One region of the Carnobacterium viridans genome, then DNA from elsewhere that is predicted to be linked to it. Evidence: a T-box and tRNA genes for the amino acid it is inferred to sense, from the RefSeq annotation. Region 1 holds a T-box; the other regions hold tRNA genes.

Region 1 (5,590 bases):
ATAAAGTGATACAAGTGGCGACCCGCTTCACCAAATTCAAAACGCTCGAATAAGTCGGTTACTTTTTCAATGGTTTCATTTAATTTGGTTAAGATCCAGCGGTCAGCAACTGTTTTTTCACCTATTAAATCAATTTGATCGACAGTAAAGTTTTCCATATTCATCAATGCAAAGCGGCTAGCATTCCATATCTTATTGATAAAGTTCCATGCAGCATCCATTTTGTCATAACTAAAACGAACATCTTGCCCTGGAGCAGAACCATTAGACAAGAACCAACGCAGTGCATCCGCTCCATACTTTTCAATCACATCCATAGGATCGATCCCATTGCCTAGTGATTTACTCATTTTACGGCCATCTGTATCACGGATAAGACCATGAATCAATACATTATTAAATGGTCGTTTTCCAGTAAATTCTAAACTTTGGAACATCATGCGGCTAACCCAGAAGAAAATAATGTCGTATCCTGTTACCAAAGTATTGGTAGGGAAATAACGATTGAAATCTTCAGAATCTTCATCGGGCCATCCCATTGTAGAAAACGGCCATAAAGCTGAACTAAACCACGTATCCAAAACATCTGGATCTTGTACCCAATTTTCATTATCTTCAGGTGCTTCCATTCCTACATATAACTCACCACTTGTTTTATGGTACCAAGCAGGAATACGGTGACCCCACCACAATTGGCGTGAGATTACCCAATCGTGAACATTTTCCATCCAACGCATATAGGTATTTTCGAAACGCTCTGGCACAAAATTAACTTTCTCTTCTGTTCCTTGGCTTTCGATTGCTTCTTTAGCTAGTGGTGCCATATTTACAAACCATTGCGTAGATAACCTTGGTTCTACTACAACTCCTGTGCGTTCTGAATGACCAACACTGTGAACCACTTTTTCGATTTTGATCATTCGTCCTTCAGCTTCTAAATCTTTTACCACGGCTTTACGAGCTTCAAAACGATCCATCGATTCATACTTGCCAGCCAATTCATTCATTGAACCATCATCATTCATCACATTAATTTGTGGCAAATTGTGACGTTTCCCAACTTCAAAGTCATTCGGATCATGAGCAGGAGTGATTTTCACAACACCTGTACCAAAATCCATTTCAACATAATCATCTACTATAATTGGGATTTCACGATTCATTAAAGGCAAGAGAACGGTCTTACCGATCAATTGTTGGTAGCGCTCATCGTCTGGATGAACCGCAATTGCTGTGTCTCCTAGCATCGTCTCAGGTCGCGTTGTCGCAATTTCTACTACTCCGCTACCATCTGTTAAAGGATAACTCATATGATAAAAGGCACCTTCAACATCTTGGTGAATAACCTCAATATCTGATAAAGCTGTTTTAGCTTTTGGATCCCAGTTGATGATATATTCTCCACGGTAAATTAGTTTTTTATCGTACATCGTTACAAATACTTTACGAACCGCTTCAGATAATCCGTCATCTAATGTAAAACGTTCACGGCTATAGTCAACTGAAATACCAACTTTTGCCCATTGTTCACGAATCACACTAGCGTATTCTTCTTTCCAATCCCAGACAGTATCAATAAACTTTTCACGTCCTAAATCGTAGCGTGAAATACCATTTTCAGCTAATTTAGCTTCTACTTTTGCTTGGGTTGCAATCCCTGCATGATCCATACCTGGCAACCATAAAGTGTCAAAGCCTTGCATTCTTTTTTGTCTAACAATAATATCTTGTAAGGTTGTATCCCATGCATGACCTAAATGCAATTTCCCTGTTACGTTTGGAGGAGGAATAACGACAGAGTAAGCCTCTTTTGTCTTATCTCCACTTGGCTTAAATAGCCCTTTTTCTACCCATTTTTCATAACGACCAGCTTCTACTTCATTTGGTTGGTATTTAGTAGACATTTTCAATTCATCAGTCATTCTATCTCTCCTTTACAATTTTAATTAAACGATTTATACAAACAAAAAAAGCACCCGTCCTAATAATAAATTATTATTAGGACGAATGCTGTTCACTCGCGGTACCACCTATATTGCGTACTTTTACTAATTTCAAAAGTACACCTCTTAGTTCCAATTTTAACGGATCGTTACTCCGAACAAAGTTACTGTATATTCACCTTGTCAGCTCCCAAGCTACCTTCATTTTATCACGACTAAGAACTCCCAGCATTCGTTCTTTTCTCTATCAGTCAGCAAATAAAATTACTCTTCTTGTTCATTGCCTTTTATTTTTACATAGTAGCATTAAAAAAGTTATTTTTCAATACATCTTATGGATTTCATTAACGTGCTGCTCTAGCTGCTTTGATCGCTTTATCATAGTCAGGTTCACTAGACATTTCAGGAACGATTTCTTGATACGTGATTTCACCTCTTGGGTTAACAACAAATACTGAGCGTGCTAATCGATCAAGATCTTCCATTACTAAACCATACGCGTTACCAAAACTTAATTCACTATCATGCAACATTTCCATTGAAATGTCTTTTCCAGCACACCATTCAGCTTGTTCTTCTTTGGTGTTATTTGAAATAGTGATCAATTGCACACCCTCTAATTCGCTGGCGATTTTATTGAATTCTTTTGCTTGTAAAGCACATACTCGTGTATCAATATCTGGAATGACACTGATTAAAACAACTTTTCCGGAAAATTCGTTTAATCCAACTGTTTCATCCACTAAGTTTTTAATATTAAATTCAGGCGCTTTATCTCCAACCTTTGTTTGAATACCTCTTAGTTTATGTGGTGTACCTTTTCTAGTAATTTCCATATTAAACACTCCTATTCTAAGACTTATCTTAGAACAGTATACGAATAATCATTTTTTAAAGCAATATTTCCGTACAAATAGTCAGATTCTATTGTTTTCTAACTTATCTAATTTTTTTTATTTCAATTATTTTTTTCAATTGGATTTCCAGGATATAGTGCTTCGTTTTGATAGACCATTGTAAAAATTTCACTGGAGAAATCGATATATTTCATTTGAATAGTATCCGGTACTTTTATTCTTCCAGGAGCAAAATTTAAAATAGAATTGATACCGGCATCAATTAGATCATCAACTACTTCTTGTGATACCTCACTAGGTACAGCACAAATAGCTGTCTGAATTTGTTGTTTCCTAACAAGTTCTTTCATTCTTTCCATAGGAAAAATTGGTACACCTGATATTTCTTTTCCTAAATAAGGCGATTGACTGTCAAAAGCACACTTGATCGTAATGTTTTTTTCTTTCTTGAAATTATTAGTTAAAATAGCTTTCCCTAAATTCCCCACTCCTATAAGCACTACATTAATGATATTATTCACATTTAATAACTCACGAAATACTTCAGTTACATAAACAACCTCATACCCGTATCCGCTCCTTCCTAATTCACCAAAATGAGAAAAATCTCGACGAATCGTCGCTGAAGGAATTTGTGTCAGTTGACTCAATTCTTTTGATTTTATGCGCTCTACTCCTGTTTCGTTCAATTTTTTTAATGAACGATAATAGATAGGTAACCTTTGAGCTGTTGCATTTGGAATTTGATGTATTTTAGTCGTTATCTCCACTTATCCTGCCTCCTGTCCTTTAAATTTCTTCATTATCATATCATCTTTCAATGATTAACTCAATATAATTGTGATGTTAATCACAATTATATTGAACAAAAAAAGAAGACGGATATCTCCGGCTCTATACTTTTTAGTATTGATAGCTTAGTTAAATTAATGGCACGAAACTTCTGGAGGAATAGGGTTTACTTGTAGCTTGCATTGAATTCAATGGCTCTCCACAAGCAAATCCGTCTATTCCAGAAGAAATGTTATTTACTTCTATCAACACCATTTGACGAAGAGTCTTATTTACTTTTGTCTTCTTTCTTTCTAAACTTCCTATGCATAATCGTTTATCGAAAAAACGACATTTCCACCTACAACTGTTTTCGAAACGACTAGGTCTTTCAAACTATCTTTTTCTATTAAAAAAGGATTTTGTTTTAAAATTGTAAAGTCACTGATATAACCAGGTTTTATTTTCCCTCTAGTATCCTCTTTATACCCTGCAATAGCACTCCCAGTTGTGTAAAGCGATAAAGCTTCAAATACAGAAAGCTCTTCTTCCGGAAAATAACGTTTTTTATCTTTCCCATCTTTTTTCATTCTAGTAACAGCTGCGTGTATACCAAAAAATGGATTGGGTATTTCAACTGGAGCGTCACTACCTCCTGCAATTGGAAACCCTGTATCTTTTATAGTCTTCCATGCGAAGGCTAAAGGCGGATGATTTTTACCCAAAACATCTAGCGCCCACGGAAGATCACTACTCATAAATTGCGGCTGTAAATCAAAAACCAAAGGTAAGTTTTTAGCTTTCTTTAGTAATTCAGTGTTCAACCAAGGTGTATGAATCATTCGATCAAGTTGTCCAGGCAGCGGTGGAAATTGACGTAACGTTTCAATTACTTTCTCAAATGCTTTATCTCCTAAAATATGGATAGCTACTGGAAGTTTAGCTTTACGTGCAGCTTTGATAAGGGCTATAAAAACTTCATCTGTTTGAACTTGTAGCCCATAATCAGTGGTCCCAGGATACGGGTAGCTCATTAGAGCTGTTCGAGATCCTACTGTTCCATCATAAAATATTTTCATTGCACCTAGTTCTATATAAGGATTTCCATCCAGATACATTTCATTTGACTGATTGTAGACATTTAATTCCTCATGATGAATTAAGAGATGAACTCGAAAAGCTTTTCTTTTTTCTTCAATAACCGTATGAAACGTCTTTAAGGTTCCTTGGAAGCCGTTAAAGTAATGTAGGTCCTCCGAATGCCCTCCGGTTATTCCTTTTGACCATAAATCTTCGATTGCTAAAGATAAGTATTCTTCTTGTTCTAAAGGAGTCGTCTCAGGAAAAGCATTTATAGCCAAATTCGTAGCTTCATCTTTTAAAATCCCGGTTAATTTTCCTTCTTTATCTAATTGAATTTCGCCGCCACCATCATATGTCTGACCATCTTTGAGTTGTAGCTTATTAATTAACGGTGTGTTGATCACAACATTATGGTAATCGATTCTGCGAACCAATAAGGGATGGGATGTTGAAATAGCATCCAAGTCCATTTTCGTAAGAGGAGTTGGATCGTCTTCCCATTCATTTTCATTGTACCCCTCAACAAAAAGCCATTCATCTAGATTTAGTTGCTCAACTTTTTTTCGAATTTGTTCCAAACTTGTTTTTTTACTTTTAACTTGATTTAAATTTAAGCGAGACAAACTCATTCCATACCACAGTAAATGCAAATGGCTATCTACAAACCCCGGAAATATCATTTCTCCATTTAAATCAATTTCCACGTTTATTTTATTGCCATACTTTTTTTTCAATTCCTCTTCTTCGCCTACACCCAAAATGGTTTCACCATCAGTAAGGACTGCAGAAACCGTTTCGTCTTCTTTTTCCATTGTAAAAAAAAGTCCATTTTTCCATAACTTCACTTTAACATCCTCCTATCGTATTCGCTATCTATATTATACCCACTTAAGTTTTATTTAGCAGTATTAAATTACGTAAGGAGAATGATAAAAA
Region 2 (5,590 bases), 320 kb from region 1:
AGGTCTGCCGAAGAAGGTAAAAGCCCTGTAATCGAAACCTATTTCACTCTGATCAGTATCCTGAGTACGGCGGAACACGAGAAATTCCGTCGGAATCCGGGAGGACCATCTCCCAAGGCTAAATACTCCCTAGTGACCGATAGTGAACCAGTACCGTGAGGGAAAGGTGAAAAGAACCTCGGAAGAGGAGTGAAATAGCCCCTGAAACCGTGTGCCTACAAATAGTTAAAGCCCGTTAATGGGTGATAGCGTGCCTTTTGTAGAATGAACCGGCGAGTTACGATCCCATGCGAGGTTAAGTTGATGAGACGGAGCCGCAGCGAAAGCGAGTCTGAATAGGGCGAATGAGTATGTGGTCGTAGACCCGAAACCAAGTGATCTACCCATGTCCAGGTTGAAGGTGCGGTAATACGCACTGGAGGACCGAACCCACGTATGTTGAAAAATGCGGGGATGAGGTGTGGGTAGCGGAGAAATTCCAATCGAACTTGGAGATAGCTGGTTCTCTCCGAAATAGCTTTAGGGCTAGCCTCGGAATTAGAATCATGGAGGTAGAGCAACTGTTTGGACTAGGGGCCCTTCTCGGGTTACCGAATTCAGATAAACTCCGAATGCCATTGATTTATATCCGGGAGTCAGACTGCGAGTGATAAGATCCGTAGTCGAAAGGGAAACAGCCCAGACCACCAGCTAAGGTCCCAAAGTTTATGTTAAGTGGAAAAGGATGTGGAGTTGCTTAGACAACTAGGATGTTGGCTCAGAAGCAGCCATCATTTAAAGAGTGCGTAATAGCTCACTAGTCGAGTGACCCTGCGCCGAAAATTTACCGGGGCTAAACATAACACCGAAGCTGTGGATAGAACCATTGGTTCTATGGTAGGAGAGCGTTCTAAGGGCGTTGAAGCTAGATCGTGAGGACTAGTGGAGCGCTTAGAAGTGAGAATGCCGGTATGAGTAGCGAAAGACGGGTGAGAATCCCGTCCACCGAATGACTAAGGTTTCCTGGGGAAGGCTCGTCCTCCCAGGGTTAGTCGGGACCTAAGTCGAGGCCGAATGGCGTAGACGATGGACAACAGGTTGAGATTCCTGTACCAGTTGGTTTTGTTTGAACAATGGAGGGACACAGTAGGCTAAGGAATACGCGCTGTTGGATATGCGCGTCCAAGCAACAAGTTTTGAAGTGAGTCAAATGCTTGCTTCTTTAAGAACAAGTTGTGATGGGGAGGGAAATTAAGTACCGAAGTTCCCGATGTCACACTGTCAAGAAAAGCTTCTAGTTAGAAACCAACTGCCCGTACCGCAAACCGACACAGGTAGTCGAGGAGAGAATCCTAAGGTGTGCGAGAGAACTCTCGTTAAGGAACTCGGCAAAATGACCCCGTAACTTCGGGAGAAGGGGTGCTGACCAATTGGTCAGCCGCAGTGAATAGGCCCAGGCGACTGTTTATCAAAAACACAGGTCTCTGCAAAATCGTAAGATGACGTATAGGGGCTGACGCCTGCCCGGTGCTGGAAGGTTAAGAGGATGGGTTAGCTCTCGGGCGAAGCTCAGAATTGAAGCCCCAGTAAACGGCGGCCGTAACTATAACGGTCCTAAGGTAGCGAAATTCCTTGTCGGGTAAGTTCCGACCCGCACGAAAGGCGTAACGATCTGGGCACTGTCTCAACGAGAGACTCGGTGAAATTATAGTACCTGTGAAGATGCAGGTTACCCGCGACAGGACGGAAAGACCCCATGGAGCTTTACTGCAGTTTGATATTGAGTGTTTGTACAGCTTGTACAGGATAGGTAGGAGCCATTGAAGCCAGGACGCCAGTCTTGGTGGAGGCGTTGGTGGGATACTACCCTTGCTGTATGACCACTCTAACCCACAGCCCTTATCGGGCTGGGAGACAGTGTCTGACGGGCAGTTTGACTGGGGCGGTCGCCTCCTAAAGTGTAACGGAGGCGCCCAAAGGTTCCCTCAGAATGGTTGGAAATCATTCGCAGAGTGTAAAGGCATAAGGGAGCTTGACTGCGAGACCTACAAGTCGAGCAGGGACGAAAGTCGGGCTTAGTGATCCGGTGGTTCCGCATGGAAGGGCCATCGCTCAACGGATAAAAGCTACCCTGGGGATAACAGGCTTATCTCCCCCAAGAGTCCACATCGACGGGGAGGTTTGGCACCTCGATGTCGGCTCATCGCATCCTGGGGCTGTAGTCGGTCCCAAGGGTTGGGCTGTTCGCCCATTAAAGCGGTACGCGAGCTGGGTTCAGAACGTCGTGAGACAGTTCGGTCCCTATCCGTCGCGGGCGTAGGAAATTTGAGAGGAGCTGTCCTTAGTACGAGAGGACCGGGATGGACACACCTCTGGTGTACCAGTTGTTCTGCCAAGGGCATTGCTGGGTAGCTATGTGTGGACGGGATAAACGCTGAAAGCATCTAAGCGTGAAGCCCCCCTCAAGATGAGATTTCCCATCACGTAAGTGAGTAAGACCCCTGAGAGATGATCAGGTAGATAGGTTGGAAGTGGAAGTATAGCGATATACGGAGCGGACCAATACTAATCGGTCGAGGACTTAACCAAAGCAAGACCCGGTGTACGAAGGTAAGCAAACGAAACACACTTTAGACTTTATCCAGTTTTGAGAGTCCAACGGACTTTCGATTGAAATTGTGTGGTGATGAGGGCAAGAAGGTCACACCTGTTCCCATGCCGAACACAGAAGTTAAGCTTCTTAGCGCCGATGGTAGTGAAGGGTTTCCCTTTGTGAGAGTAGGACGTTGCCACGCAGATTCAATTAAAATTTTATTTCCCATGGAGGTTTAGCTCAGCTGGGAGAGCATCTGCCTTACAAGCAGAGGGTCGGCGGTTCGATCCCGTCAACCTCCACCATGAGTCATTAGCTCAGTTGGTAGAGCATCTGACTTTTAATCAGAGGGTCGCAGGTTCGAATCCTGCATGACTCATAACTAATCATTCAAGTAAGGTTAGTTATGCCAGACTTTATGCGGGTGTGGCGGAATTGGCAGACGCACTAGATTTAGGATCTAGCGTCGAGAGACGTGGGGGTTCAAGTCCCTTCACCCGCACCATTTTTTAGTTGAATGATTAGTGAAGTACCACTTTAGCCGGCTTAGCTCAGTTGGTAGAGCATCTGATTTGTAATCAGAGGGTCGAGGGTTCAACTCCTTTAGCCGGCATTTTTTGCGAAAGTAGTTCAGTGGTAGAACATCACCTTGCCAAGGTGGGGGTCGCGGGTTCGAATCCCGTCTTTCGCTTACTAGTTCAACTAGTGAGGTCATTCGTAAGAATGAAAAGCTGTTCTAATGCCGGGGTGGCGGAACAGGTAGACGCACAGGACTTAAAATCCTGCGGTGAGTGATCACCGTGCCGGTTCGATTCCGGCCCTCGGCACCATTTGCACCCATAGCTCAATTGGATAGAGTACTTGACTACGAATCAAGGGGTTAGAGGTTCAAGTCCTCTTGGGTGCATTTCTTTTGAAAAAAAGAATAACTCAGTAACGGGAAGTAGCTCAGCTTGGTAGAGCACTTGGTTTGGGACCAAGGGGTCGCAGGTTCGAATCCTGTCTTCCCGATTGAAATTTTGGGGCCTTAGCTCAGCTGGGAGAGCGCCTGCCTTGCACGCAGGAGGTCAGCGGTTCGATCCCGCTAGGCTCCACTTTTTATAAAATTTCATCTTTATTACCTTATTATTATGGCGGTGTAGCTCAGCTGGCTAGAGCGTCCGGTTCATACCCGGGAGGTCGGGGGTTCGATCCCCTTCGCCGCTATTATTATTTTTTAAAGATCTTGGACCTTTAGCTCAGTTGGTTAGAGCAGACGGCTCATAACCGTCCGGTCGTAGGTTCGAGTCCTACAAGGTCCATTAATCGGTTAAGATTAAAGTAACCTTGTATCATTATGGAGGATTACCCAAGTCCGGCTGAAGGGAACGGTCTTGAAAACCGTCAGGTGTGTAAAAGCACGCAAGGGTTCGAATCCCTTATCCTCCTTTTTTAAAATGATTCATTTATATTATCGCGGGGTGGAGCAGTTGGCAGCTCGTCGGGCTCATAACCCGAAGGTCACAGGTTCAAGTCCTGTCCCCGCAATTTATCTTTTGAAAAAAAGGTAGTTTTAAAAGTAAAGGTCTCGTGGTGTAGGGGTTAACATGTCTGCCTGTCACGCAGAAGATCGCGGGTTCGATTCCCGTCGAGACCGTTTTTGCGAGTGTAGTTTAGTGGTAAAACCACAGCCTTCCAAGCTGTTGATGCGAGTTCGATTCTCGTCACTCGCTTTTTTTATGGGCCTATAGCTCAGCTGGTTAGAGCGCACGCCTGATAAGCGTGAGGTCGATGGTTCGAGTCCATTTAGGCCCATTGAATAATTTTATAAATCAATAATTATTTTAGTTGTTTTGGGGAAGTACTCAAGTGGCTGAAGAGGCGCCCCTGCTAAGGGTGTAGGTCGTTAACGCGGCGCGAGGGTTCAAATCCCTCCTTCTCCGTATTTTTATTATTGTTAGTTTTCAAGGCCCGTTGGTCAAGCGGTTAAGACACCGCCCTTTCACGGCGGTATCACGGGTTCGATTCCCGTACGGGTCATAAACAATTTTGTTTAATTTAATAGCATCATCTTATCAGTCTTATGGAGGATTACCCAAGTCCGGCTGAAGGGAACGGTCTTGAAAACCGTCAGGTGTGTAAAAGCACGCAAGAGTTCGAATCTCTTATCCTCCTTTTTTAAAATGATTCATTTATATTATCGCGGGGTGGAGCAGTTGGCAGCTCGTCGGGCTCATAACCCGAAGGTCACAGGTTCAAGTCCTGTCCCCGCAATTTATCTTTTTAAAAAAGATAATTTTAAATGCAAAATTGGTCTCGTGGTGTAGGGGTTAACATGTCTGCCTGTCACGCAGAAGATCGCGGGTTCGATTCCCGTCGAGACCGTTTAATTTAATACTTGGCCTGGTAGCTCAGTTGGTAGAGCACTTGATTGAAGCTCAAGGTGTCGGCAGTTCGATTCTGTCCCAGGCCACTTTTTAATGCGGGTGTAGTTTAGTGGTAAAACCACAGCCTTCCAAGCTGTTGATGCGAGTTCGATTCTCGTCACCCGCTTTTTTTTTTTGGGCCTATAGCTCAGCTGGTTAGAGCGCACGCCTGATAAGCGTGAGGTCGATGGTTCGAGTCCATTTAGGCCCATTGTACTACAATTTAGAACGGCCCGTTGGTCAAGCGGTTAAGACACCGCCCTTTCACGGCGGTATCACGGGTTCGATTCCCGTACGGGTCATAAAAATAAGCCGAATAAAAAGGATAAGAGGAAACTTCTCTTATCCTTTTTTGATTCAATAATTTTTAGTAGTTCTACGTCAAGTAACGTAGGTGAAGAATAATAGTCTTGTCATTTCAATAGTTCAGGCAGATTTCATGGCTTGCGTTAAGCATCCATGGAACCTGTTTCTTTAAGAGAATAGCCTCAAAAAGTATAAATGAAGAGCATTATACTAAAAGAGATAAAAAAAGAAATGGCACAGAGTTGCAAAGTTCTTTGTGTTAATTTAGCTGAAATCGATTTTTTTTTGGAAAAAACTAATTGAACGA
Region 3 (5,590 bases), 1.9 Mb from region 1:
CTCCGAATGCCATTGATTTATATCCGGGAGTCAGACTGCGAGTGATAAGATCCGTAGTCGAAAGGGAAACAGCCCAGACCACCAGCTAAGGTCCCAAAGTTTATGTTAAGTGGAAAAGGATGTGGAGTTGCTTAGACAACTAGGATGTTGGCTCAGAAGCAGCCATCATTTAAAGAGTGCGTAATAGCTCACTAGTCGAGTGACCCTGCGCCGAAAATTTACCGGGGCTAAACATAACACCGAAGCTGTGGATAGAACCATTGGTTCTATGGTAGGAGAGCGTTCTAAGGGCGTTGAAGCTAGATCGTGAGGACTAGTGGAGCGCTTAGAAGTGAGAATGCCGGTATGAGTAGCGAAAGACGGGTGAGAATCCCGTCCACCGAATGACTAAGGTTTCCTGGGGAAGGCTCGTCCTCCCAGGGTTAGTCGGGGCCTAAGTCGAGGCCGAATGGCGTAGACGATGGACAACAGGTTGAGATTCCTGTACCAGTTGGTTTTGTTTGAACAATGGAGGGACACAGTAGGCTAAGGAATACGCGCTGTTGGATATGCGCGTCCAAGCAACAAGTTTTGAAGTGAGTCAAATGCTTGCTTCTTTAAGAACAAGTTGTGATGGGGAGGGAAATTAAGTACCGAAGTTCCCGATGTCACACTGTCAAGAAAAGCTTCTAGTTAGAAACCAACTGCCCGTACCGCAAACCGACACAGGTAGTCGAGGAGAGAATCCTAAGGTGTGCGAGAGAACTCTCGTTAAGGAACTCGGCAAAATGACCCCGTAACTTCGGGAGAAGGGGTGCTGACCAATTGGTCAGCCGCAGTGAATAGGCCCAGGCGACTGTTTATCAAAAACACAGGTCTCTGCAAAATCGTAAGATGACGTATAGGGGCTGACGCCTGCCCGGTGCTGGAAGGTTAAGAGGATGGGTTAGCTCTCGGGCGAAGCTCAGAATTGAAGCCCCAGTAAACGGCGGCCGTAACTATAACGGTCCTAAGGTAGCGAAATTCCTTGTCGGGTAAGTTCCGACCCGCACGAAAGGCGTAACGATCTGGGCACTGTCTCAACGAGAGACTCGGTGAAATTATAGTACCTGTGAAGATGCAGGTTACCCGCGACAGGACGGAAAGACCCCATGGAGCTTTACTGCAGTTTGATATTGAGTGTTTGTACAGCTTGTACAGGATAGGTAGGAGCCATTGAAGCCAGGACGCCAGTCTTGGTGGAGGCGTTGGTGGGATACTACCCTTGCTGTATGACCACTCTAACCCACAGCCCTTATCGGGCTGGGAGACAGTGTCTGACGGGCAGTTTGACTGGGGCGGTCGCCTCCTAAAGTGTAACGGAGGCGCCCAAAGGTTCCCTCAGAATGGTTGGAAATCATTCGCAGAGTGTAAAGGCATAAGGGAGCTTGACTGCGAGACCTACAAGTCGAGCAGGGACGAAAGTCGGGCTTAGTGATCCGGTGGTTCCGCATGGAAGGGCCATCGCTCAACGGATAAAAGCTACCCTGGGGATAACAGGCTTATCTCCCCCAAGAGTCCACATCGACGGGGAGGTTTGGCACCTCGATGTCGGCTCATCGCATCCTGGGGCTGTAGTCGGTCCCAAGGGTTGGGCTGTTCGCCCATTAAAGCGGTACGCGAGCTGGGTTCAGAACGTCGTGAGACAGTTCGGTCCCTATCCGTCGCGGGCGTAGGAAATTTGAGAGGAGCTGTCCTTAGTACGAGAGGACCGGGATGGACACACCTCTGGTGTACCAGTTGTTCTGCCAAGGGCATTGCTGGGTAGCTATGTGTGGACGGGATAAACGCTGAAAGCATCTAAGCGTGAAGCCCCCCTCAAGATGAGATTTCCCATCACGTAAGTGAGTAAGACCCCTGAGAGATGATCAGGTAGATAGGTTGGAAGTGGAAGTATAGCGATATACGGAGCGGACCAATACTAATCGGTCGAGGACTTAACCAAAGCAATACCCGGTGTACGAAGGTAAGCAAACGAAAGACACTTTAGACTTTATCCAGTTTTGAGAGTCCAACGGACTTTCGATTGACATTGTGTGGTGATGAGGGCAAGAAGGTCACACCTGTTCCCATGCCGAACACAGAAGTTAAGCTTCTTAGCGCCGATGGTAGTGAAGGGTTTCCCTTTGTGAGAGTAGGACGTTGCCACGCAGAATCAATTATTCCGCAATAGCTCAGTTGGTAGTAGCGCATGACTGTTAATCATGATGTCGTAGGTTCGAGTCCTACTTGCGGAGTTCCATAGTCAAACTATGTAACTAAAACGTGAATAGTTTTGGTGAACCGAATCTGGAGAGTTGTCCGAGCGGCCGAAGGAGCATGATTGGAAATCATGTAGGCGGTGAACGCTGTCTCAAGGGTTCGAATCCCTTACTCTCCGTTCAAAAAACGGCCCGTTGGTCAAGCGGTTAAGACACCGCCCTTTCACGGCGGTATCACGGGTTCGATTCCCGTACGGGTCATCAGTAACATCGTTACTGGTTAAGGAATGCAGTAAGGATTCACACTCGGAGGTTTAGCTCAGCTGGGAGAGCATCTGCCTTACAAGCAGAGGGTCGGCGGTTCGATCCCGTCAACCTCCATTGTTACAAAAAGGTCTCGTGGTGTAGGGGTTAACATGTCTGCCTGTCACGCAGAAGATCGCGGGTTCGATTCCCGTCGAGACCGTTGGTTTACGAATAAAATAAACCATCTTTAAGATGGCCTGGTAGCTCAGTTGGTAGAGCACTTGATTGAAGCTCAAGGTGTCGGCAGTTCGATTCTGTCCCAGGCCACCATTATATGGAGGGGTAGCGAAGTGGCTAAACGCGGCGGACTGTAAATCCGCTCCTTCGGGTTCGGCAGTTCGAATCTGCCCCCCTCCACCATTTTTTTAAAATCAACACCCTTTTATCCGATAGGGGTATAGTTTAAAGGTAGAACTATGGTCTCCAAAACCATCAGTGTGGGTTCAATTCCTACTACCCCTGCCATTTTTAGAATAAGATTGGCAAAAAAGAATAGGATTATTACCATGGCGATTGTGGTGAAGTGGTTAACACACCGGATTGTGGTTCCGGCATGCGTGGGTTCGAACCCCATCAGTCGCCTTTTTTTTATGGGCTATAGCCAAGCGGTAAGGCAAGGGACTTTGACTCCCTCATGCGTTGGTTCGAATCCAGCTAGCCCAGTTTAATTGAATAGTATTCAACTAAAAAGATGGCGGTATAGCCAAGTGGTAAGGCAGAGGTCTGCAAAACCTTCATCACCGGTTCAAATCCGGTTACCGCCTTACATCAGAAAAGATGAAAAAGAGCAGTCCATATGCCGGCGTGGCGGAACTGGTAGACGCGCTGGACTCAAAATCCTGTGCCCGCGAGGGCGTGCCGGTTCGATTCCGGCCGCCGGTATACTAAAGAGCCCCAAGAACATCTTGTTCTTGGGGCTCTTTTTCTGTTTGAATAGACTCTTCGTCAGCTTGCTTGTAGCCATGGAATCATTTGCATGGCTACAAGCAAATCTATTCCACCAATAATTTCGTGCCATTAATTTAACTAAGCTATCAATATTAAAAAGTATAGAGCCCAAATTCAATATCCCTAATACTTTTGAAGGTATGGAGATTCAACCTATTTTTGTAATATAAGGATACTTTATTCATTATTTTTGTGCTATCTGTTATGATGGTGGTGTAAATATCAAATGTTTTCTTTATATGTAACCGCTTACTAATTTAAGTATATTCTATTGATTTTATGTAGATGTTCGTTCAAATTTATTGCCTAAAAGGAGAGGATAATATGTCAACAAGATCTACTTTCTCAAAAGCTGAAATTAGAAAAAACAACCCTCTATTTTCGCCATTGCGTGCGGTAGTAGAGACAACGATGTATGGGAATAATATTAATGAAATAGAAACGATTGAAGAAGCATACTTACTGGCTAAAGAATCAATGCATACTGTCGTCACTGATTTATTAGTTAAGCATCCAGAAAAATTAGGCTTGCCATTTGGAGCAAAAGTTCTGGTTGAAAATGGTGGAGCAGTGGTAGGTCGTACTGCAGCAGCAAAACGTATTTTGGGAGAAAATTCTGAAGAAGATGCTAAATTGGCTCCAATCATTCGGGAAGCTATTTATCAAGGTGAAAATAACAAGCGCTATAAAGGAACGGCTTACGTTGGTTTAGATCCTGAATTTATGGTGAAAGCTCATTTGAGTGTGCCTGTTGGCCAAGAAAATAACTTATACTCTTGGTTATTAAATTTCCAAATTTGTAATGAATTGTATGACGAAATGTATCTAGAATCAAGACCAATAAATGAAGGCGATATCTTTATTTATCAAGATCCAGAATGGCATCATCCGGATTATCCAATGGGTCTGGCTTATTTTGATTCAGAGCATAACACAGCAGTCATTTTAGGTATGAATTATTTTGGAGAGTTAAAGAAAGCAACGTTAACACTTGCTTGGGGCACAGCTCACCGTTTAGGGTACGTTGCATGTCATGGTGGTCAAAAAAAATTCACTTTAACGAATGGAAAAAACTATGTGTCAGCATTTTTTGGACTATCCGGATCAGGGAAGTCTACATTAACACATGCGAAACATGAACATAAATATAAAGTGGAAGTTTTGCATGATGATGCCTTCATTATTTCCTTAAAGAATGGTTTATCTATTGCACTAGAACCTGCTTATTTTGATAAAACACAAGATTACCCTTCAGATCATGTAGAAGTTGATTATTTTGTGACGGTACAAAATGTAGCGGTCACGCTAGATGAAAATGGCGATAAAGTTTTACTGACAGAAGATTTACGTAATGGTAATGGTAGAACTATAAAGTCACGTTACTCTACTTCAAATCGTGTAGATAAATTCGATGAACCCATAGATGCAATCTATTGGATTATGAAAGATGAAAGTTTGCCACCCGTAATGAAGATAAATGACCCGATACTTGCTGCAACATTTGGAGCTACTCTAGCTACAAAACGTTCTACAGCTGAACGATTGAAAAAAGGGATCGATGTCAATAAACTTGTGATTGAGCCGTATGCAAATCCATTCCGTATTTATCCACTTGATGAAGACTATCATCATTTTAAAGCATTGTTTACGGATCAAAAGATCAATTGTTATATTTTAAATACAGGATTTTTTGGAGATAAAAAAGTTACTGCTGCTATTACTCTAAGCAGTATTGAATCAATCGTTGAAGAAACAGCAGAATTTAAACCTTTTGGAACCCTAAATGACTTGAGTTACCTAGTGGTTGATGGATATGAGCCCGAGTTTGACAATCAAGAGTATCATCAGTTGGTTCAAGAACGTTTAAACATGCGTGTAGCTTATATTCAAGAACAAAAGGAAAAAAATCAACTGAATGTTTTACCAGACGAAGCATTAGAAGCCATGCAAGCATTGATTGAATAAAAAGATAGTACTTGCATTAAAGGTCAATTATTTCAACTCATCCTTTTCATTTACGAGAAAGGAGTATAAAAAAATGAAAGAACACACGGTTGAAATTACGGAAACCGTTTTGAGAGATGCTCATCAGAGTTTGATGGCTACAAGAATGTCGA

What was found. The T-box of region 1 lies ahead of BLT48_RS13045 (valine--tRNA ligase). A T-box ahead of a tRNA ligase gene usually reads a tRNA of that ligase, here a tRNA-Val.
Region 2: it encodes a tRNA-Val, which carries the amino acid that the T-box ahead of BLT48_RS13045 (valine--tRNA ligase) is inferred to sense. The anticodon was not compared.
Region 3: it encodes a tRNA-Val, which carries the amino acid that the T-box ahead of BLT48_RS13045 (valine--tRNA ligase) is inferred to sense. The anticodon was not compared.

What each region holds. Positions count from the first base shown of each region.
Region 1 covers NZ_FNJW01000008.1:2,407,104-2,412,693, reverse strand. The annotation lists gene BLT48_RS13045 (valine--tRNA ligase) at 1-1,922, opposite strand, end outside; T-box leader at 1,997-2,233, opposite strand; gene tpx (thiol peroxidase) at 2,288-2,779, opposite strand; gene BLT48_RS13035 (redox-sensing transcriptional repressor Rex) at 2,902-3,570, opposite strand; gene BLT48_RS13030 (amidohydrolase) at 3,895-5,499, opposite strand.
Region 2 covers NZ_FNJW01000008.1:2,083,413-2,089,002, forward strand. The annotation lists rRNA gene BLT48_RS11465 (23S ribosomal RNA) at 1-2,568, shown strand, start outside; rRNA gene rrf (5S ribosomal RNA) at 2,659-2,774, shown strand; tRNA gene BLT48_RS11475 (tRNA-Val) at 2,802-2,877, shown strand; tRNA gene BLT48_RS11480 (tRNA-Lys) at 2,879-2,951, shown strand; tRNA gene BLT48_RS11485 (tRNA-Leu) at 2,993-3,077, shown strand; tRNA gene BLT48_RS11490 (tRNA-Thr) at 3,113-3,185, shown strand; tRNA gene BLT48_RS11495 (tRNA-Gly) at 3,192-3,263, shown strand; tRNA gene BLT48_RS11500 (tRNA-Leu) at 3,314-3,402, shown strand; tRNA gene BLT48_RS11505 (tRNA-Arg) at 3,406-3,479, shown strand; tRNA gene BLT48_RS11510 (tRNA-Pro) at 3,510-3,583, shown strand; tRNA gene BLT48_RS11515 (tRNA-Ala) at 3,594-3,666, shown strand; tRNA gene BLT48_RS11520 (tRNA-Met) at 3,705-3,778, shown strand; tRNA gene BLT48_RS11525 (tRNA-Ile) at 3,800-3,873, shown strand; tRNA gene BLT48_RS11530 (tRNA-Ser) at 3,911-4,000, shown strand; tRNA gene BLT48_RS11535 (tRNA-Met) at 4,027-4,099, shown strand; tRNA gene BLT48_RS11540 (tRNA-Asp) at 4,136-4,208, shown strand; tRNA gene BLT48_RS11545 (tRNA-Gly) at 4,214-4,284, shown strand; tRNA gene BLT48_RS11550 (tRNA-Ile) at 4,293-4,366, shown strand; tRNA gene BLT48_RS11555 (tRNA-Ser) at 4,407-4,494, shown strand; tRNA gene BLT48_RS11560 (tRNA-Glu) at 4,520-4,591, shown strand; tRNA gene BLT48_RS11565 (tRNA-Ser) at 4,637-4,726, shown strand; tRNA gene BLT48_RS11570 (tRNA-Met) at 4,753-4,825, shown strand; tRNA gene BLT48_RS11575 (tRNA-Asp) at 4,864-4,936, shown strand; tRNA gene BLT48_RS11580 (tRNA-Phe) at 4,952-5,024, shown strand; tRNA gene BLT48_RS11585 (tRNA-Gly) at 5,034-5,104, shown strand; tRNA gene BLT48_RS11590 (tRNA-Ile) at 5,115-5,188, shown strand; tRNA gene BLT48_RS11595 (tRNA-Glu) at 5,208-5,279, shown strand.
Region 3 covers NZ_FNJW01000008.1:518,151-523,740, reverse strand. The annotation lists rRNA gene BLT48_RS03965 (23S ribosomal RNA) at 1-1,963, shown strand, start outside; rRNA gene rrf (5S ribosomal RNA) at 2,054-2,169, shown strand; tRNA gene BLT48_RS03955 (tRNA-Asn) at 2,182-2,255, shown strand; tRNA gene BLT48_RS03950 (tRNA-Ser) at 2,310-2,398, shown strand; tRNA gene BLT48_RS03945 (tRNA-Glu) at 2,409-2,480, shown strand; tRNA gene BLT48_RS03940 (tRNA-Val) at 2,528-2,600, shown strand; tRNA gene BLT48_RS03935 (tRNA-Asp) at 2,613-2,685, shown strand; tRNA gene BLT48_RS03930 (tRNA-Phe) at 2,720-2,795, shown strand; tRNA gene BLT48_RS03925 (tRNA-Tyr) at 2,802-2,885, shown strand; tRNA gene BLT48_RS03920 (tRNA-Trp) at 2,917-2,990, shown strand; tRNA gene BLT48_RS03915 (tRNA-His) at 3,035-3,107, shown strand; tRNA gene BLT48_RS03910 (tRNA-Gln) at 3,117-3,188, shown strand; tRNA gene BLT48_RS03905 (tRNA-Cys) at 3,219-3,289, shown strand; tRNA gene BLT48_RS03900 (tRNA-Leu) at 3,324-3,407, shown strand; gene BLT48_RS03895 (phosphoenolpyruvate carboxykinase (ATP)) at 3,798-5,438, shown strand; gene BLT48_RS03890 (oxaloacetate decarboxylase subunit alpha) at 5,512-5,590, shown strand, end outside.